2 regions of the Nonomuraea sp. NPDC050153 genome follow, and region 2 is predicted to be linked to the other one. Evidence: riboswitches for the same ligand, from Rfam matches in the RefSeq annotation. Region 2 holds a riboswitch; the other holds the start of a gene.

Region 1 (7,877 bases), on a different contig from region 2:
AGCACGCCCGTGATGCTGTCCTTGCCCAGCGCGGTGATGGCCTGCTCCATCTCCTGCTGCGCCTTGTCGGGGCTCCAGTCCGGCGTGTCGAACTCCCTGCCGACCTTCACCTTTCCGTCCAGCACGCTCTTGGCGCCCTTCTTGTAGTCGGCGGAGCTGGGGTCGGTGGGGGAGCCGTGGATCATCACGATCTGGCCCTTGGCCGCCGTGCCCCTGGCGGTCATGGCGTCGAGCAGCGCCTGGCCCTGCATCTCGCCCACCCGTACGTTGTTGAACGAGACGTAGTACGCGTAGTCGATGCCCGAGATCAGCCGGTCGTAGGCGATGACCGGGACCTTCTTCTGCTTGGCCTGGTTCACCAGCGGGGCCACGGCGTTGGCGTCCACGGCGTCGAGCACGAGCACGTCGGCCTGCTGGGTGAGCGCGGCCTCGACCTGTTGCTGCTGTTTGGGGGCGTCCTGCTCGGCGTTGCTGTAGAGGATCTTGCAATCGGGGCAGAGCGACTTGACCTTCGCCTCGAACAGCGGGCGGTCGAACGCCTCGTACCGGGTGGTCTTGGACTCGGGCAGGAACAGCGCGATCGTCTTGCCGCCCTGGCCCTGGCTCTGCGTGGTCGTGGTGGTGGTGGTGGCGCCGGTGTTGTTGCCGGTGTTTCCGCAGGCGGCGGTCAGCAGGACCGCCGCGACAGGGATTGATCGCCATGCTCGGTGCATCGCACTTCGTCCTTCCGGATGTGCCGCCCCTGTGCTTGGTAAGAAAGGTAATTTACTATCAGGCGAGTTGGCTAGGGTTTGTTTCTTCAAGGGAGGGTGAGATGCGGGGCGACCTGGGTAATCCGCGGCTGCTGCGAGTGCTGAACGAGCGCCGCCTGCTCGACCATCTTCAGGAGCACGGCCCCGCCTCGCGCGCCGACCTCGCCAAGATCACCGGCCTGTCGAAGCCCACGGTGTCCGCGGCCCTGGCAGGGCTGGAGGAGGACGGGCTGGTCCACCTCGTCGGCGAGGTCTCCGGCCGCCCCGGGCCGGTCACGTCCCTGTACGACGTCAACGCCGCCGCCACCCACGTCGCCGGCGTCGACATCGGGCGCGACTGGATCCGGGTCGCCGTCGCCGACCTGCGCGGGACCTTCGCCGGCCGCAGAGACCTGCGCAACACCGCCCGCACCTCCGCCGAGCTGGCCGTCCTGGTCGGGGAGCTGTGCCGGGCCGCCGCCCGCGAGGCCGAGGCCGACTGGCCCGCCATCGCCTGCGCCGTCGTCGGATCGCCCGGCGTGTACGACCCGGCGCTCGGCCGCCTGGAGTTCGCCCCCAACCTGCCCGGCCCCGACCTGGCCGAGCGCCTGCGCGCCGCGTTGGAGGTCGAGCTCGTCATCGAGAACGACATCAACCTGGCCGCCGTCGGCGAGCACGTGCACGGGGAGGGGCGCGGCAAGTCGAACTTCGCGCTGGTGTCCATCGGGACCGGCGTCGGGATGGGCATCGTGATCAACGGCGAGCTGTACGTGGGCGCCAAAGGAGCGGCGGGGGAGGTCTCGTACGTGCCCGCGGCCGAGGACCCGGCGCCACCGGCCGACCACGCCCTGGCGCACGGCGCCACGGAGGCGGTGGCCGCCGCGCCCGGCGTGGTCCGCGCCGCCCGTGCCGCCGGCCTGACCCTGGACACGGCCAAGGAGGTCTTCGCCGCGGCGGCAGCCGGCGACGGCGTGGCCCGCTCGGTGGTGGAGGCCGAGGGGCGCCGCATCGGCGGCCTGCTGGTGGCGGTCGCGGCCGTGCTGGACCCGGAGGTGATCGTGCTCAGCGGCGGCGTGGGCCGCAACCTCGACCTCCTGGGAGCGGCCATCAAGAGCCGCATCGCCGAGCTCGGCCCGCTGCGGCCGTCGGTGGTGGCCAGCACGCTGGGCGACAGCGGCGTCCTGCTGGGCGCGGTGGCCCACGCCAGGACCCGCGCCTGGGACCTCATCTTCGACGCCCGCCTCCCCTGACCGCACGCGGGGAGGCGGACGCCGGTGCCTTCTACAGGGTGGCCGTGAGCGTGGTGGGCGTGTCCTCGCGCTGCTTCTGGAGCTTGGACCAGAGCCGTACGCCCTTGGGGTCGGGGCGGACGCCACCCACGAAGGAGTCGCGGCGCCATTGGCTCAGGCGCTCTTCCTTGACCACGTCGCCCGTGCGCGGCGAGTGGACCATGTAGCCGGGCCGGGAGATCATCCCGACATGCCCGAGGCCGTGGAAGAAGACGAGATCGCCGGGTTTGAGGTGCTCCCAGGAGATCTTCCTGCCGAACGCGGAGTACTGTTCGGCCGCGGTGCGGGGCAGTTCGATCCCGGCGTGCTCGTAGGCCCTGAGCATGAGCCCGGAGCAGTCGTATCCGCTCGGGCTGGTGCCGCCCCACACGTACGGTGTGCCGCGCTTGCTCATGGCGAACTTGAGGGCGATCTTCCAGGCGGGTTTCGGCCCCTGCTTCTCCTGGATTTTCTTGATCTGGGCGCCGGTCAGGGTGGTGGGGTTTTCGGGGGTGGTCGCGGCGTGGGCTGGGGTGGCCAGAATGAGCCCGGCGGCGCCCGCCGCCAGGACGATGGCGATTCGAGACAGGGGTCTGTCCTTCCAAGTGGCCGGCCGGGTTAGCTGACGGGCTCGGGCCTGGAAGTAGCCCTACGGCATGGGGATGCCGACTCGCCCCAGGGGGAAGTGGGTCCCCGACTCCACGCAACGGCTGCGCGGATTAGGCTGGTCGCCGACTTTAACGAAACGGTCAAAAAACCGCAATACGGACAAAGTGGGCGTCCGAAAAATGAGATGACGTGTTCGTCAGGCGAGACGACGCGGTAAGGTACCGCCCATGGAGTCGCGTAACATCCGTCTGGCCGTCATCCCCGGCGATGGGATCGGCACCGAGGTCGTGGCCGAAGGGCTCAAGGTCCTGGAGGCAGTTGGCACGAAGTTCGAGCCCACCCACTACGACCTGGGGGCCGCCCGCTATCACCGTACCGGTGAGACGCTGCCCGACAGCGTGCTCGAAGAGCTGCGCGGCTACGACGCGATCCTGCTCGGCGCGGTGGGCGACCCCAGTGTGCCGCCGGGCATCCTTGAGCGCGACCTGCTGCTCCGGATCCGCTTCGAGTTCGACCACTACGTCAACCTGCGCCCGGTCAAGCTGTTCCCCGGCGTGACCACCCCGCTGGCCGACACCACGGCGGACGACATCGACATGATCGTCGTCCGCGAGGGCACCGAGGGCCTCTACGCGGGCACCGGCGGCGCCATGCGGCGCGGCACCCCGTACGAGATCGCCACCCAGGAGTCGCTCAACACCGCCTACGGCGTCGAGCGCGTGGTGCGGTACGCGTTCGAGAAGGCCGCCACGCGGCCGCGCAAGAAGCTGACGCTCGTCCACAAGACTAACGTCCTCACCTTCGCCGGTGACCTGTGGCAGCGCACGGTCAACCGCCTCGCGGCGGAATACCCCGACGTCACGACCGACTACTGCCACATCGACGCGGCCTCGATGTTCTTCGTGTCCCAGCCGGAGCGGTTCGACGTGGTCGTCACCGACAACCTGTTCGGGGACATCATCACCGACCTGGGCGCCGCCATCGCCGGCGGCATCGGCCTGGCCGCCAGCGGCAACATCAACCCCGAGCGGTCCGCGCCGAGCATGTTCGAGCCGGTGCACGGCAGCGCGCCCGACATCGCCGGCCAGGGCAAGGCCGACCCGACCGCGACCATCCTGTCCGTCGCCATGCTCCTCGACCACCTCGGCCTGCACGCCGAGTCGGCCAAGGTCGAGCAGGCGGTCGCCGAGGACATCCTTGAGCGGCTGGCCGGCTGGGCGGGTCGCACCACTCACGAGATCGGTGACGACATCACCGCGCGAGTATCCGGCTAGGACCGCCTAGCCTCCAACGCGCCTGGTGGTCCGAAGAGGGCCGCCAGGCGCTTTTTTGCGTCCAAAAGGGGTGACCGCCCCATTGGCCGCTTGCCATCCCATATGGCGAGACAATAGGAAGTACGGGACTGTCCTCCGGGCAGTCCCGCCCATCAGCACCGATCCACAGGTTTCTGTAGATTTGGGCAGATTCGCAGAGAGAAGGACCGACGTCATGACCATCGCTCAAAAGCTCAGCTTCGACGTGCAGCTATCCGACCACGCTCGCACCGCGGCCGAGCGGGAGCAGGTACTGGCGAACCCCGGCTTCGGGCAGACCTTCACGGATCACATGATCTCGATCGACTACACCGAGGGGCAGGGCTGGCACGACGCCGAGCTGGTGCCGTACGGCCCGCTCTCGCTCGACCCGGCCACCTCGGTCTTCCACTACGCGCAGGAACTGTTCGAGGGGCTCAAGGCCTATCGCCAGACCAACGGCTCGATCGTCACGTTCCGCCCGTACGCGAACGCCGCCCGCTTCAACCACTCCGCGGTCCGGATGGCCATGCCGGAGCTGCCGGAGGAGGCGTTCGTCGAGTCGCTCGAACTCCTCGTGGAGACCGACAAGGAATGGGTGCCCACGACCGAGGGCCACAGCCTCTACCTGCGCCCCTTCATGATCGCCACCCAGGCGGGGCTCGGCGTCAACTACCCGTCGAAGTCGTACAAGTACATGGTCATCGCCTCCCCGGCGGCCTCGTACTTCACGGGTGGGCTCAAGCCCGTCTCCGTCTGGCTGTCCACCGAGTACACGCGGGCCGCCCCCGGCGGCACGGGCTTCGCGAAGTGCGGCGGGAACTACGCGGCCGCGTTCGTCGCGCAGCGGCAGGCGGTGGAGAACGGCTGCGACCAGGTGGTGTGGCTGGACGCCCACGAGCACAAGTACGTCGAGGAGATGGGCGGGATGAACCTGTTCTTCGTCTTCGGCGACAAGCTCGTCACCCCCGCGCTGACCGGCACCCTGCTGCCCGGCATCACCAGGGACTCCATCCTGGCGCTGGCCGCTGACCTGGGCCTGGAGGCCGAGGAGCGCCTCATCTCGGTCGACGAGTGGCAGGCCGGGTGCGAGTCCGGGGAGCTCACCGAGGTGTTCGCGTGCGGGACGGCGGCCGTGGTCACGCCGGTGGGCACGGTGAAGGGCGCCGACCGCGCCTGGAGCGTCGCCGACGGCAACCCCGGCCCGGTGACGCTGCGGGTGCGCGAGGAACTGGTGGGCATCCAGTACGGCGCCCGCCCCGACACGCACAACTGGATCCACAAGATCGTCTAGTTGGGCCGGCCGGGTCCGCGAGGGCCCGGCCGCCCCGCCTAGTTCTTCCTGATCAGGGTCATCCCGTCCGCGACCGGCATCATGAGCACGGTCACCCGCGGATCCTCGATCACCAGGTCGTTGAACCGCCGGATCTCCACGGTTGTCGGCTCCTCGCGCGCCGGGTCCGCCACGTGCCCCCTGCGCAGGGTGTTGTCCGCCACGATCAGCCCGCCGGGCCGCAGGCGCTCCATGAGCAGCTCGTAGTAGCCGGGGTAGTTGCCCTTGTCGGCGTCGAGGAAGGCCAGGTCGACGGTCTGGTCGAAGGAGGCGAGCGTCTCCAGCGCGGGCCCGAGCGTGAGCGTCACGCGGTCGTCCACCCCGGCCTCGCGCCAGTAGCGGCGGGCGATGGAGGTCCACTCCTCGCTCACGTCGAAGCAGTGCAGCCGCCCGCCGGACAGGCCCCTGGCGATGCACACGGACGAGTAGCCGGTGAACGTCCCCACCTCGACGACCACCCGCGGCGCCACGAGCTGGGTGATCATGGTCAGGAAGGTGCCCTGGTCGGGGGAGATCTGCATGCCGGCGGCGTCCCCGGTGGCCCGGGCCGTCTCCTTCGCCAGCTCGTCCAGCAGCGGGTCGGGCGGCGTCGTGTGGGCAACGACGTATCGTGCTACAGCGGGATCGAGGAGGTATGCCTTCATACGTCCATTCTTTCGGCATCGGGTAAGGTCTGCGCGATCAACGAGGTGAGAGTGGGCTGATGATGAAGCGGTTGCTGGCGGTGGCGCTCGCGTGCGTGGCCATCGCCGTACTCGGGGTGCTGTCGTTCTCGGAGCCTGGCCGGTCGTCCGAGGGGGTGCGGCTGACCCGGCAGATGGACGGTTCGATGGTCCTCGCCGACCGGGGCGGCGAGGCTCCCGTGCTGGACCTGTACGAGGACTTCGACTGCCCGATCTGCAAGGACATGCACGCCAAGGTAGACGGCACCATCAGGAAACTCGCCATGGAGGGCAAGGTCAAGGTCGTCTTCCACCCGGTGACGATCTTCCAGGACGAGCCCATGCGCTCGAACTCCATCCGCGCCGCCGCTGCCGCCCGCTGCGTCCCCGAGGAGAACTGGCTCACCTTCAGGGACGAGCTGTACGCCATGCAGCCCGTGCCGCACGGCGAGGCGTCCGGGTTCGCCGTCGAGGATCTGGTCAAGGCCGCCCGGCGGGCGGGGGCGTCGGTGGACGAGTGCGTCAGGTCGCAGTCGTACGCGCAGGCCCATCTGGCGGAGACCGCGAAGGTACGGCTCCAGGGCACGCCCACGGTGCTGCTCGACGGGCAGTTGCTGGGCGACGAGGTGTTCGATCCGGCCACGCTCGAGCGCGTCATCACAGGTGGCGACGGTGTCACCGTGTAAAGGCTTGTCCCAGAAGCTGAGATCGATGTGCCACATGGTGAATGCATGTGGCAGACTGGGCGGCACCATGTTCTACGGTCTGCTCATTATCGGCAGGCGCGCTGGCTGACAAAGGACACCGCCAGCGCGCAGACCTCTCACGTCCGTGAGGGGTCTTTTTGCTTTCCAGAGGACTTCCAGAGAAGAGAGACTCATGGCCGACGACCGCTTCCACGTATACGACACGACGCTGCGTGACGGCGCCCAACAGGAGGGGCTCAACCTCACCGTCGCCGACAAGCTCGCCGTCGCGCGCCACTTGGACGGTCTGGGCGTCGGTTTCATCGAGGGGGGCTGGCCGGGCGCCAACCCCAAGGACACAGAGTTCTTCAGGCGGGCTCGAACAGAGCTCGACCTGAAGCATGCGCAACTCGCCGCGTTCGGTGCGACCCGCCGGGCCGGTGTGAAGGCAGCCGACGACCCATTGGTGGCCGCGTTGCGCGAATCCGGCGCGCCGGTCGTGACCCTTGTCGCCAAGAGTCACGACCGGCACGTGGAGCTGGCCCTCCGCACGACTCTCCAGGAGAACCTCGCGATGATCCGCGACACGGTCTCTCACCTTCGTGCGGGGGGACAGCGAGTCTTCCTCGACGCCGAGCACTTCTTCGACGGCTACAAGTCCAACCCAGCCTACGCGCTCGAAGTCCTGCGGACCGCCGCCGAAGCCGGGGCCGACGTCATCGCCCTGTGCGACACGAACGGCGGCATGCTCCCCGACGAACTCGCCGAGATCGTCCACGAGGCCGTCCAGACCAGCGCCCGCGTCGGCATCCACTGCCACGACGACACCGGCTGCGCCGTCGCCAACACCCTGGCCGCCGTCAAGGCCGGGGCCACGCACGTCCAGGGCTGCGCGAACGGCTACGGCGAGCGTTCCGGCAACGCCAACCTCTTCACCGTCGTGGCGAACCTCCAGCTCAAGCGCGGCTTCGACCTCGTCCCCGAGGCGGCGCTGGCCGACATGACCCGCATCGCCCACGCGATCACCGAGGTCACCAACGTCACCCCCAACTCCCACGCCCCGTACGTCGGCACCTCCGCCTTCGCCCACAAGGCCGGCCTGCACGCCAGCGCCATCAAGGTCGACCCCAACCTCTACCAGCACATCGACCCCGCCGCCGTCGGCAACGACATGCGCATGCTCGTCTCCGACATGGCCGGCCGCGCCTCGGTCGAGCTCAAGGGCCGCGAACTCGGCTACGACCTCACCCCCGACCACACCAAGACCCTGGTCGAACGGGTCAAGGACCTGGAGTC
Region 2 (7,877 bases):
TCCGGCTTGGGGACGGCGGTCCGCTTGCTGGTACGGATCAGTGCGCGGGCGAGGGCGTTCTTGCCTTCGGCCAGCGCGACCAGGGGGAAGACGCCGTCCTTGAGCGTGACGAGCACGTCGTAGCGCTCGCCCATGCCGATGAGCAGCGCGTCGGTGTCGGCGGGCACGGTGGGGAATCCGTCGGTGTGGGTGACGGTCAGCCGGTGAGCGGCCAGGGCGACTCGGAAGGCGGTGTCGCCGCCGGCGTTGATCAGGCGGATGCGCAGCCGGGTGCCCGGCTTGGCGGTGAGGGTCTCGGGGTCGGTGGGGAGGCGGCCGTTGATCAGGAAGTGCGGGTAGCGTACGTCGCCCGCGTCGCCGCCGAGCAGCAGGCTCGTGGCGCCCATCAGCATGTGCTCGCCCATCCCGGACGACGGGCTGGGCGTCGTGCTCGTCATGCCGGGCATGCCGCCGTGGTCCATGCCCCCCATGCCGCGGGACAGCTCGGCCAGGACCTCGTCCGGGGTGCCCGTGACACCGTCGAGCCAGTCGTCGAGAACGATCGTCCATTCCTCGTCGTAGCCGAGCGGCTCGCGCGGGTCCTCGACGATCAGCGGGGCGTACAGGCCCCGGTCGAGCTGGGTGCCGGAGTGCGGGTGGAACCAGTACGTGCCGGGGTGGGCGGCGGTGAACTCGTAGGTGAACTCCGTGCCCGTCCTGACGGGTGGTTGGGTGACGCCGGGCACGCCGTCGGCGTCGTTGCGCAGGGCGAGGCCGTGCCAGTGGACGGTGGTGTCGGCAGGCAGCCGGTTGGACAGGCGGGCCCGCACCACTTCGCCTGCGGTGACGCGGATCGGGGTGCCGGGGACGCGGCCGTCGTAGGCCCAGGTCCGCACCGTCACACCGCCGAGGTCGGCCTGGGTCTCGGCGGCCACCAGCCGAACGTCCTTGACCACGCCCGGCTTTCGGGCCTGCTCGACGGCGCGCACCTGCGCGCCGGTCGGGCTGACGAATGGGGATGCCGTGGTATTACGGCTCGGGCTGCAGGCGGCCAGAGCCGCCCCGCCGAGCAGGCCGATACCGGTTCTGAGCATGGTGCGTCGATCGATGTCCACAGTGATTCCTCGCTTGAAAGATCGTGCCGGAAGGGAGACCTCGGGCCCTCAGGGGGCCGGATCCCCGTCTAGATCCGGAGCACGACCGTGCGCGTCAGCGACCGGATCGGCGGCGCGCGAAGGAACCTGGACCAGAGCCGAAGCGACAGGCTGGCGGGGCCCGACGCACCGAGGACGTCACGGGTGCCCAGCCGGAACAACAACAGGGTCAGAGCCGTGCCGAGGATCGCCAGGCACACCCAGCCGGCACCGGCGCCCTCATGGGACTCTTCTCCGGCGGCGATGCCGGCCTCGGAGGGAACGGCATGCATGGCGACGTGGCTCCCGGCAGGTGGCAGGTCCGCATGCCCATTGATGTGGCCGAGCGTATGCATCGCCACGACGCCGAGGGCCACGACCACGAGCAGCATCAGGCGCAGGATCACCCGTTCTGCTCGCGTCATGCCACCAGCATAGACGCATCGCCTATGGTGCGTAGTAGTTCAGGACCATCATCCCCTGTGCATTTCGCTCCTGAGATGCCCCGATTGTCACCTTGCTCCAGCTAAATACTATGTTTCATAGTTGTATGATGCGGGGCCCTCCGCCGCGAGCGCGTGACTCGAGGTGACCGGTGTTCGAACGAATCGAAGCGGAGTTCGCCTCCCGGCTGGGCCGAGAGTGCCTGTACGTGCCCTCGAACAGGTTCGGCCTGTTCATCGCGTTACGGCACTGGATGTCGCCTGGGCAGCGCCTGCTGATGTCGGCGATCTCGCCGGACGAAATCCTGTTCCTGGTGCTGGCCGCGGGGCTGCGACCGGTCATCGCCCCGACGAATCCCCGCAACGGCAACATCGACACCCGAGCCGTGGACGGGCTGCGTTTCGACGGGGTGCTGTCCACTCACCTGTACGGCCTGCCGGACGACATCATCGCCCTGGGCGGAATGTGCGCCCAACGCGGCATCCCTCTCATAGAAGATGCCGCGCACGCCATGCAGACGACGGTGATGGGAGTGCCGGTCGGAGCATTCGGCGATGCCGGTGTCTTCAGCCTGTCCAAACATCCAGGCGCCGCCCCGGGCGGAATCGTGGCGATGGCGCAACCGGATGATCGCCCGGCATTGCAGGCACTGCGTACGCGCTGGCTTTCGCGGAGATTCCCGCTCGCCGAGTTGGGTGTCATGGCCAAGATGATCGCTCGCAACGCCGTTTCGGCCACAGCCCTCAGCGGCCCGGCCTGGTGGCTGGCCCAGGCGCTGGGCCTGAACGAGCGGCGTGAAGGCCACCGGATCGCGCTTCGGCGCATGGCGCTCGCGCCGCGACTGGCCGTCGGAGGCATGGAATGCCCCGGGCTGGACGCCTTGGACGCCTGGGTGTGCGCGGACAACCATCGCTATCGCATGCGCCAGGGATCACTGATCGAGGCCTACGGACTGCGCCGGATGAAGACGCTCGAGGCGCAGCGTGGGCGCAGGCTTGCCGGCGTACACCGGCTCGCCGAGTTGAAGACGGTCGCGCCGGCGGTGCTGGAGCAGCTGGAGCAGCCTCTGTTCCGGGTGCCGCTCCTTGTCGAGGATCGTGAACGTGCGATCCGAAAACTGCGCCGACACGGGGTCATCGTCGGGTACGTGTACGACCCTCCCTTCGACGAGTACGCGCCCGGCCTCACCGAAGCGTCTCCGGCTCCGGAGACGTCCCGCTGGTGGGCACGCCACGTACTCCCGATCGACCCGTTGCGGGCGGAGCGGGCCTTGCCGATCCTCGCGAAGCTCTCGCCCCCTTCTCTGCACGATGTGACCTGAAAAGCACGGGAGTAGGTAAAAATTCTCTCGTATTTGGCCTACAGGATAGGAGATCCTGTTTCCTGTTCCCGAACGTGGCTTGCATCTTTCTATGCGATTCGCTTACCTTCAATGACCCAAGGCGTACGCCTGGCAGCACTCGATGCCGAGCGACGCCTCCCGTATTGCCGAGACCGCGTCTCACCAGCGTGAACATCGAGTCCACAAGGTGGCGCGGCCGCCGAATTCGCGATCTCGCGGAGCCGGGGACCCAATCTCCCTGGGGTGAATCGGCGCGCACCGTATGGGCGCTCCGTAGGGCACTTCCACGCCCGAACCCGTCAGCTAACCCGGTAGGCGGCATGGAAGCAAGGAGCAATCTCTCAGTAATGGTCAAGAATGTCTTCGCCGGTGCCGTGACGTCCGCAAGGCTTTCCCGCTTCGCCGTCGGGATGAGCGTCGTGGCCGGCGTGGTCCTCGCCGGCACCCCGGTCTTCGCCGCCGGCCATCAGACCGATGCGCAGTCTTCGCGATCTAATGCCGTCTCCTCCCATGCCGCGCCGCAGACGGCCGCCCGCCAGGTGACCGCCCAGGCGGTGCTGAAGATCGCCGAGTCGCAGATCGGTGTGACCGAGAACGCCGCGGGTGGCGGAACCCTGTTCCACCGCTGGTACATGTCCTCGCCGCGGGCGGCAGAGACCTTGGCTCGCGACGGCGGCACCCTGCAGCTGTACGCCAACGCCCCGTGGTGCGCCATGTTCGTCTCCTGGGTGGGTGCGAAGGCCGGCGCCCGGACCACCATGGGCTGGGACGCCTACACGGTCACCTGGGCGAAGTGGTTCAAGGCCAACAAGCGCTGGGGCGCCCTCGCCAAGCCCGGCGCGGTGGTCTTCTACGACTGGAACGGCAAGAGCGTGACCGGCATCGACCACATGGGTCTGGTCAAGCAGGACAACGGCAACGGCACGATCACCACGATCGAGGGCAACACCGGCAACGGCAGGGTGGAGCAGCGGATCCGGCCCAAGTCCCAGGTTGTCGGCTACGGCTACCCCGAATACAAGGCCTGACGGGAAGACACCTTGCCGGTGCGATGGTCAAGGGAGGACGGGCGGTGCGGGGAAATCCCGGCACCGCCCGTCGTCGTATAGCGTCGAAGCGTGGCCTCTGTGGCCCTACGCTGGGATTCATCGGATCGGCATCGGTTGTGGACGCATGCCGCCGTAGCCGGTCTGCTCGTCGGCGCCCTGCTCCACCACCGGTCGCAAGTATCTACGCGCTCCTCGCGGCACAGGTCTGATCTATGTACGGCGTGCGGCGCTCGACCGGCTCGACCCGCCTTTCCTGGACCTGCACGGCGCCCGCTGGACAGCGCCGTCGCGCTACAAGGCGCAGCCAGGCGCGCGCCCGCTTCGAGAACTGGGAGTACAGCGTTGCCGCCCGGCTCGGCCTGGGCGCGGCCATCGACGAGGCGCTCGCCAGGGGGCTCGAGAACGTCCGGGACCGGGTCTACGCGCCGGCGGACCACCTGCGGGAGCAGCAGGCGGAACTGCTCGGCTGCCACGTGCACGACCTGGGGGCCGAGCGGTGCGGCATCGTCACCTTCACCCTGGACGGCATGCCTGCCGAGGAGGTCAATGCGCGGCCGGCGACTCGATCGATCAACGTCAGAGTTTCGCGCGTGCCGTCCACGCGGCTCGACATGACGGACCGTGGGCTTGAAGAGCTCATACGTGCCTCCGTACGCCGAGGAGGAAGTCGCCCAACTCTGCGCGGGTCTGCGCGGAGGGTAGATCTCTCCGCTGGGAAAGGCGGCGCCGGAAGCGTAAGCCGAGCGGGCAGTACCCGCGTCGGAATGGTCCTATCGGCGCGCTTCTGGCCTCAGGTCGTACCCGCATTCGCCGACCGAAGCGCTCGGCCGGACAGGGCATGCCAAGGGGATCCTCCAGCTAAAGGTATACCCAGGGAGGGTATGGTATCTTCGACGCGACCTGAAGAGGGAGATGACATGCGACGGTTGAACGCGCTCGACCCTGCAGAAGCACCAGCGAAGTCCCGGGAGTTGCTGGATGACATCATCAGCCGCAGTGGTTCGGCCGGTGAGATGGTTTCCACCATGGCGCACTCGCCGGCCCTGCTCCAGGGCTACTTGGACCTGTCGCGGGCCATGAAGCGCAGCAAGCTGCCCCGCGCTCTCAGCGAGAAGATCTCACTCGCCCTGCAGGAATGGATCGGTTGCGGTCTCTGCCTCGACGCACACGCCGTGGCGGGCCGGGCGGCAGGGTTGAGCGAGGCCGACATCGCCCTCGCCCGTCAGGGCACCTCCACTGATGCTCGCGAAGCGGCGCTGATCGCGGTGGCCACCCGTGTGCTGGCCGAACCCTCCTCGTTGACGGACGAGGATGTCGCCGAGCTAAGGGGTCATGGCTGGAGCGATCGGATCATCGCGGAGATCCCCGGCCTGGTCGCCCTCAACTTGCTGACCGGCTCCTTCAACCTGCTGGCCGGTCTGAAACTGGAATCGGCCGGCAAAACCGCATAGGGAGCCGGACCTGCGGCGTGACGCTGAGAGGATCGTCGCCAGCGGAGCCGGCGGGTGCGGGTGCGCGTCATGGGCGAGGGCAGGAGCATGGTCGCGACGGCCGGCGTCGCTGATCTCCGGACGAGGAGCCCGCTGCCGCCGAACGGATATTTCCGGATCGGCTCCAGCAACAAGGCTTTCGTCGCCACCGTGGTAGTGCAACTGGCCGGCGAGGGGAAGCTGTCACTCGACGACGCCGTGGACAGGTGGCTCACCGGCCTGATCAAAGGGCGCGGCAACGACGGGCCCTTCGCAACCTCTTCCAGCACACCAGCGGGATCGTCGACGACTATCCGTACCCGACTGCCATCGCCTCCTCCCGCGAATACCGCCGCCACTGGCACGATACCTACACCCCGCAGCAGGTCATCTCCAGGGCGATGCGCCACAAGCCGGCTTTCGCACCCGGCAAGGGCTGGCTTTGCTCCGACAGCGGGTACGCGATACTCGGTCTGATCACCGGGAAGGAGACCGGACGCCCCTGGCATGTGAAGGTGGAAAGGCGCGTCGTCAAGCCGCTGGGCCTGCAGCACACGCGTTGGCCCGCGGGATCGGCCGAGCTGCCGCGACCGCATGCGCGCGGGTATGGCGTGTTCAAGACCAGCGAGGGATTCGTCGACACCACCCGGCAGCGCGACGCGGACGCCTCGGGCGGGCTCATCTCCACCACGGCGGACCTGGAGCGCTTCTTTGCAGCCCTGCTCGACGGCAAACTCCTGCGGCCCGCGCAGTTCGCCGAGATGCGCAAGACTCTTCCCGTCGACACGGAATCGCAGCGGGTCTGGCCCGGGGCCCGCTATGGACTCGGCCTGATACAACGCCCGCTGCCTTGTGGCGGCACGTATTTGGAGCACGGCACCCCGGCGGTGACGATAATGCCGGTGAAGCTGCCCTGGATGCCCTCGTCGGGAGACAGACCGACCTTCTCCTCCAGGAACTGCTGCAGGTCCTCCGGGGTGGCGCCGGCCAGCTCGCTGAACGCGGTTTCGGCCGACTCCTCGGCGCGAATCTGCGCGACGGTATTAGCTGGTCCCACGGCTCTGCCAGCGCCGAATAGTTCCCGGACGCCCTCGGATGGCCGGCCGCCGGCACCACTCGAGCCTTTGTCCTCTACTGGCGCGGTCGGCGGGTCTCCGCGCCTGTTGGAATCTCCGACCGGTGACGGGTGTCCTGGATGGAGCCGGTGGGGTTGGCGTGTGTGAGGATGGCGCTGGTCAGGGCCTCCGCGAGTTCGGAGGGGGCGCGCGGGTTGGTCAGCAGGACGAGGTCGAGTTCGCCCAGTTCGGGTAGTCCGGCACTCTTGGGAAGCTCGACCAGATCGCCGGGCAGCAGGCTGCGCGCAAAGATCGCGACGCCGAGGCCGGCGCGGGTGGCGGCCAGTACGGCGTTGACCCCGCGCGCCGTACAGACCACACGGTGTTTGACGCCTGCCTGCTCCAACGCCTGCACCGCCAGCGCCCGGCTCGGGCTGGGCGCCTGATACACGATCAGCGGCACCCGCCGTCCCTCGTCCCACCGCAGGCCGGTGCCCTCGACGGCAGCCCATACGAGCCGGTCCCGGCGCACCAGCCGGCCCCGTCCCTCTCCAGCGGTGGTCTGGAGGAAGGCGACGTCGACGTGGCCGGATTCCACCCGGCGTTGCAGTTGCACGCCCTGCTGGGCCACGGTCAGGTCCAGGGTGACGCCGGGGTTGAGGTGCCGGAAGTCCCGCAGAATCCGCGGCACCTGGCTCAGCGCGAGATCGTCGGTCACTCCGAATCGCAACCGGCCCCGCACTCCGCCGCCGGTGAAATAGTCCACCGCCTGGGCGTGTGCGGTGAGAATCGAGCGGGCAAAGCCGACCATCGCCTCTCCGTCGACGGTCAACGTCACGCTGCGGGTGTCCCGGACCAGCAACGGTCTACCAACCGCTTGCTCAAGCTTGCGTATGTGCTGACTCACCGTGGGCTGACCGAGGCCCAGCGCCGCCGCGGCCCGGGAGAAGCTCAATGACTGCGCCACTGCCAGGAACGTCCGCACCTGCTCCGGAGGAAACATCACGACCCGACGCTAGGCCCGCTCATCATGATTCGCAATAAGACTTATTGGATCAATTCCCTTTCGTAAATTGATCTCGGTGCCCAACGATGGAGACACAGCCCCGTTACCGAAGGAGGAGTTTCGTCGTGACCAGGGCGGCCGCCAGACCAGAGCCCCCCAGCCCCCGGCCGAAACCACCTATCCCGCGACGTGCCAGGCTTGCCGCGTTGCGTTCCCGGAACTTCCGGCTCTTGCTGCTCGGCCAGACAGTGGCGACCACCGGGATGTGGGCGCAGCGCATCGCCCAGGACTGGCTGGTGCTCAGCCTCACCGGAGATGCCACCGCCGTCGGAATCACCACTGCCCTGCAATTGGCTCCCATGCTGGTTCTCGGCCTGGCCGGTGGATGGATCGCCGACCA

What was found. Region 2 has a riboswitch for cyclic di-AMP ahead of ACIBQ1_RS35655 (CHAP domain-containing protein). Riboswitches for the same ligand answer to the same signal wherever they lie in the genome.
Region 1: it holds a riboswitch for cyclic di-AMP, as region 2 does, so the genes downstream of both, ACIBQ1_RS22555 (C40 family peptidase) here and ACIBQ1_RS35655 (CHAP domain-containing protein) in region 2, are expected to answer to the same signal.

What each region holds. Positions count from the first base shown of each region.
Region 1 covers NZ_JBITJQ010000008.1:281,544-289,420, forward strand. The annotation lists gene ACIBQ1_RS22545 (sugar ABC transporter substrate-binding protein) at 1-713, opposite strand, end outside; gene ACIBQ1_RS22550 (ROK family protein) at 815-1,981, shown strand; gene ACIBQ1_RS22555 (C40 family peptidase) at 2,013-2,414, opposite strand; cyclic di-AMP (ydaO/yuaA leader) riboswitch at 2,592-2,735, opposite strand; gene ACIBQ1_RS22560 (3-isopropylmalate dehydrogenase) at 2,836-3,882, shown strand; gene ACIBQ1_RS22565 (branched-chain amino acid aminotransferase) at 4,097-5,194, shown strand; gene ACIBQ1_RS22570 (O-methyltransferase) at 5,233-5,877, opposite strand; gene ACIBQ1_RS22575 (DsbA family protein) at 5,937-6,581, shown strand; gene cimA (citramalate synthase) at 6,775-7,877, shown strand, end outside.
Region 2 covers NZ_JBITJQ010000018.1:48,282-56,158, forward strand. The annotation lists gene ACIBQ1_RS35640 (multicopper oxidase family protein) at 1-1,094, opposite strand, end outside; gene ACIBQ1_RS35645 (hypothetical protein) at 1,163-1,519, opposite strand; gene ACIBQ1_RS35650 (DegT/DnrJ/EryC1/StrS family aminotransferase) at 1,708-2,877, shown strand; cyclic di-AMP (ydaO/yuaA leader) riboswitch at 3,086-3,231, shown strand; gene ACIBQ1_RS35655 (CHAP domain-containing protein) at 3,246-3,926, shown strand; gene ACIBQ1_RS35660 (carboxymuconolactone decarboxylase family protein) at 4,865-5,398, shown strand; partial or broken gene ACIBQ1_RS35665 (serine hydrolase domain-containing protein) at 5,486-6,234, shown strand; gene tvaA (thioviridamide family RiPP peptide) at 6,234-6,473, opposite strand; gene ACIBQ1_RS35675 (LysR substrate-binding domain-containing protein) at 6,548-7,474, opposite strand; gene ACIBQ1_RS35680 (MFS transporter) at 7,684-7,877, shown strand, end outside.